Regions from separate parts of the Neobacillus sp. 204 genome, predicted to be linked through region 1. Evidence: a T-box and tRNA genes for the amino acid it is inferred to sense, from the RefSeq annotation. Region 1 holds a T-box; the other holds one or more tRNA genes.
What was found. The T-box of region 1 lies ahead of ACJ004_RS18970 (valine--tRNA ligase). A T-box ahead of a tRNA ligase gene usually reads a tRNA of that ligase, here a tRNA-Val.
Positions count from the first base shown of each region.

Region 2: it has a tRNA-Val gene. The T-box ahead of ACJ004_RS18970 (valine--tRNA ligase) is inferred to sense a tRNA for this amino acid. The anticodon was not compared.

Region 1 is NZ_JBJORY010000009.1:67,903-70,314, forward strand. Features, by position in the region: gene ACJ004_RS18970 (valine--tRNA ligase) at 1-712, opposite strand, end outside; T-box leader at 916-1,152, opposite strand; gene ACJ004_RS18975 (hypothetical protein) at 1,307-1,498, shown strand; gene ysxE (spore coat protein YsxE) at 1,517-2,412, opposite strand, start outside.
Region 2 is NZ_JBJORY010000001.1:209,578-211,989, forward strand. Features, by position in the region: gene ACJ004_RS01075 (alpha/beta hydrolase) at 1-658, opposite strand, end outside; gene ACJ004_RS01080 (hypothetical protein) at 769-993, opposite strand; tRNA gene ACJ004_RS01085 (tRNA-Val) at 1,335-1,407, shown strand; gene ACJ004_RS01090 (DUF3289 family protein) at 2,191-2,412, shown strand, end outside.

The sequences.
Region 1 (2,412 bases):
CTGGATGAACGGCAACCGCGCTATCACCAAGCATCGTTTCCGGACGGGTTGTCGCCACTTCGATCTGTCCAGAACCATCGGCAAGCGGATAACTCATATGATAAAAAGCACCTTGAACATCTTTATAAATTACCTCGATGTCTGATAAAGCTGTTTTGGTGGATGGATCCCAGTTAATAATATATTCCCCGCGGTAAATGAGGCCTTTGTTATAAAGGGTAACAAATACCTCTTTAACAGCATCAGACAAGCCTTCATCCAGTGTAAATCGCTCACGGCTGTAATCTAAGCCTAAGCCAAGTTTTGACCACTGCTGTCGGATATGGGAAGCATACTCTTCCTTCCACTTCCATGTTTCCTCAACGAACTTTTCTCTGCCTAAGTCGTAGCGGCTTTTGCCTTCACTGCGAAGCTTTTCTTCTACTTTTGCTTGGGTAGCAATCCCAGCATGGTCCATCCCAGGTAACCAGAGAACATCATATCCCTGCATCCGTTTCATGCGAGTAACGATATCTTGAAGAGTTGTATCCCAGGCATGACCTAAATGAAGTTTTCCCGTTACGTTTGGCGGCGGGATAACAACCGTATACGGTTCTTTACCCTCATCATCTTTTGCTTCGAAAAACTTCCCTTGTAACCACCATTCATACCGACCTTTTTCAATCGTTTGCGGGTCGTATTTAGTAGGCATTGTTAGTTCCTTTGTTTCCATAGTTAATTCCTCCTTATAATAAACTAATCGTGAAAAGTGATTTCATATGAGCAGCACACCAACCAACATAACAAAGGCGGTGTGAGCAGAGCCAGGCTTCACTTAATTCGTGTGTAAAATGTATTTTTTCACAAAGGTTGAATATCCTGATTCGTTCTTGCGCCGCTCCGCCCTTTTTCCACATAAAAAAACCCCAATCGTCATAAAAGGACGAATGGAGTTTGCTTCGCGGTACCACCTTTTTTCCAATCAAAAAAACTGATTGGCACTTATGTAGATAACGGATTTAGTCCGTCTCCAACTAATAGGATTTTTAAAATCCGTTCGCTGAAGAAGCTCGTGGGCGACCTTCCGACTTTCTGCTTAGGAAATCTTCCAGCTAATGATTTCCCTCTCTTTAAGCAGGTTTGTATCGTACTCTTCCCTGTCATTGCTTATATAATTAAATTTATATTGTTATACTACCGAAAAAAAGGGTTTGACGTCAATAATGATATCCACTTTTTTTATTTTTTATACTATATGCTTCTTTTTTGGAGAATTCTCCGCACTAGTGGAATATACATAAAGAAAATAAAAAAGGGGGGGTTGTCGGTGAAGAGAAATTTCCATAAATTTAAATACCAACCCTGGTTTCGGACTTGTCGGAGGGTTTGCGCGCAGTTAGTTGTTCCTTTTGTGATCTTCCAATTTATTCGAACACTGATCATTCCTACATTCTTTGATATCGTGTTATTAACTTTATTTGTCGCGATTGCGGTGTCCATCTATTTTGAAATCGTATAAGGAGCCCTTGTAGCAAGGTTATTGCTGCTGGGCTCCTTCTTTTGCTGCTGCCTGCGCATCAATCTCGGTCATTCTCATGACGACATACTCAGAATTTTTCAAATGCCAGTAACGGTGCTGCAGCTGGCGTACATATTTTAACTCATTTTTAGGACGCTGTTTCCGATAGTAACTCTCTGCTACTTGGATAATCGGAATTGGAAGCGCTAAATAGCTGAAGAATAATAATTTTTCGTCTGCTTTAAATGGAAAGTATTTAAAGTAATGATACACCCAATCGATAGCTGTATCGCTTCGTTTTGGATTGGTATTTAGGGCTCTTGATAAATAAGGCAGAAGGTCATGAATCGGTGATCCATACCGAGCATTCTCAAAATTTATAAAAAAGCCATATCCTTTATCATCATATAAAAAATGCTCGGGTGATAATTTTCCGTGTGTAATCACCATGCGGGCCTTTTCGTTGTCTTTTGTTTTTTCATACCACTCTTCAAATTTCGTTTTCGAGAATCGCAGCGCCTGGCTGATTTCGTTGTAATACAGGCAATATAACAATTCGAACGGCGACATGTACGTCTTTTTTTCACATTCGTCGATGTAACCATCGAGAAATTCCTGTTGTTTTTCAAGCTGCTGAAGGGTCTTCTCATAGTGCTCGGTTCGTTCTTCTTTGTTCATAGTAATTTCTTTGGCGGAAAGGGTATGAAGCCGCGCAAGCTCACGAAAAAGCTGCTGATTTTTGTGCTCACGGTCTTCCTTTTGTTCATTGGACATCCACGGCATTAAGTAATAAAGATTATTTTCATGTAAGACTGCATACCTGCCATCCATGGTAGGGTAAATGGGAACGATGCGGTTATACCCTTTTTGGTAGAGAAGATGAACATGGCGAATAAAGTCGGTCCCGGTCGTGG
Region 2 (2,412 bases), on a different contig from region 1:
TAAACTCTTCATAAAAATATGTAAATGGTTTTTCTGAAATAATTTTTGAAAGCGCCCTGTTCGGGGACAGGAAATCTTTTATGCGACCATCCGTTGTTGAAACTTCAGTTTCTTGATTCCCAATCACATGATAGAGTTGTAATAGCTGTCCCTCCGAGAAGTTCTTGACCGAATCTAATACTTTTTCATCCACGTATGGAGATTGGAGCAGGACTTTTCCAAATGTATGTGGGTATTGAAGCGCTGTCATTAAAGAAACAGCACCGCCAAGAGAGTCGCCAATAAGTGCTCGTGTCGAGCCCATATGATAGGTAGGAAACTCTTGATCAAGGAAAGGAACTAATTCATGAGCAAGGAAACGGATGTATTGTTGATTTTGTGAGCCGCTAGGATGGTATTTCTTGCGGCGGTCTTCTACATCCTTATATGGGACTCCAACAATTATTAAATTTTCAATTTCTCTTTGAAAAAGAAACTCGTCTGCTAATCGCGCAATTCTGCCGAGCCGGAAATAGTCTTGGCCGTCCTGGGCAATTAACAGCGAGTATTTATAAAGCGGTGAAAAGTTTGCTGGCAGATAGACAAGAAGCTGGATATCCTCTCCAAGTTCACCACTATGAATAGTAAGTTCTTTGATTGTTCCTTTTGGAAACTCCATATGATAATACCCCCCATGATTCAATCTTTACCACTGCATTATAACAAAACTATAGTGGAAATGCTTTTAATAATAAGGGGGCTGTATGAAAAGTGAATATATGCGTGGATTTAGTGAAGGAAGCGGGATTTGGAACGGGATTCAGGCATAATGGATAAAATATTTTCACGTTTAAAGGTACGTATTTGTTTTCGAAGCAGACAATAGGCACGAATGTATTCGTCATTAACTTCTTTCACAATTAAACTCCGTTGTGATAATTCTTGGTTGTCGGCTAAATAAATCATTTCTAATGGAATATTTTCCTCAATTGAACGATTGAAAAGCCCATCCATGTAGATCTCTCCTTTCTTTTTTATAATATTATTATATCCAAACATTTGTTCTTTATTCAAGGAAATTAGAACTGGTGTTCTAGTTTTTGATTAGCATTGAAAGGGTGGAGCAATTGATATGGGGTCTGCTTATGTTCCGATCAGTTGTAATTGCAACAAAAATATTTATGCAACAGTGAAAGGGTTAATATCTGTAGCGACTTTTAGTTGATGGCCTAGCGGACAATTTTTTTTCTGGCGCTTGGAGTTATTGTAGTGATGAGGATGTTTTTAAAAAAAGGTAAAAATGGTATTGACATTTTTGGTCTTTTTACTATAATTAGATTTGTAGTTAAATAAGAGATCTGTTAGCTCAGCTGGGAGAGCGCAACCTTGACAGGGTTGAGGTCGGGGGTTCGAACCCCTCACAGGTCATCGATACAGACGCCACTTTGAGGAGTAGCGTCTTTTTTTTGTGCATTAAAAAGTAACGAAAAAGTAACGGGCATTCTTTTTAAATTAAAAAGTAACAATGTAAGTAACCTACACATTAATTCATAAGTCTGATAAAAATAAATAGGAAATATTTACCTTATAATCCATATTTTTAATCTGTAAACTAATACTTAGTTGATAAGATTATTTTTTAGGGAGAAAAAGAGAAAAAATGAATTTATCCCTCAAGGAATTATAAGAGCTGTTTCTGTTTATTTTATGCTCTTCAATGCTTTTTGCATTTTCGCCACAGTCTAAGGACCAAAAAGCATCATCCCCCTAGCACGTTTCAAATTAACGGTTGGGGAGCGAAACGGGATTCATTCATTGGTTTACAGTCCGAAAATATATTATGTCAAAGATTTATTTATGTTCGGTAAATTTAAAAAGACAAGACACTTAAATATTAGGTGTCTTTCTGATTTAATGATTTTTCAGAAAATTCAGTAATTATATTGTTTGGGATATATTACCACATATACTTTTGATAGCTACCAACTAGTTGCTATTAGAAAAATAACACTTGTAAAGGAGTCGATTTAATGACATTATCTTAAGGATTTTGACAATATTTATTTGGATGGGAACCACTATATCGTATGCTTCGATCATTAAACCACATAAGTTTTATAAGTATCCACCATAGTAAATGCATGCAGCTTCTCTCAATATCGTTATATTTTTATAGGTTAAATTAATATTTTTATAGAGGAGATTTTCATTTTGAAAAATAAAATAAAAAGTATGCTGAGTATTTTATTGAGCTTTGCAATTGTTTTTGGCGGAATTGGGCAAACAGTGGTGGCAAAGGGTATTAACGATGCTAATCAAGGACAACAAAAGAATTCTAGTGTGGAAAATGTAAAACAGTGGTTAAGTGAATATGAATTCTATGAGGATACCAGAGATGGATTAATCTATGAGAAGGTTGCAATAAATGAATTA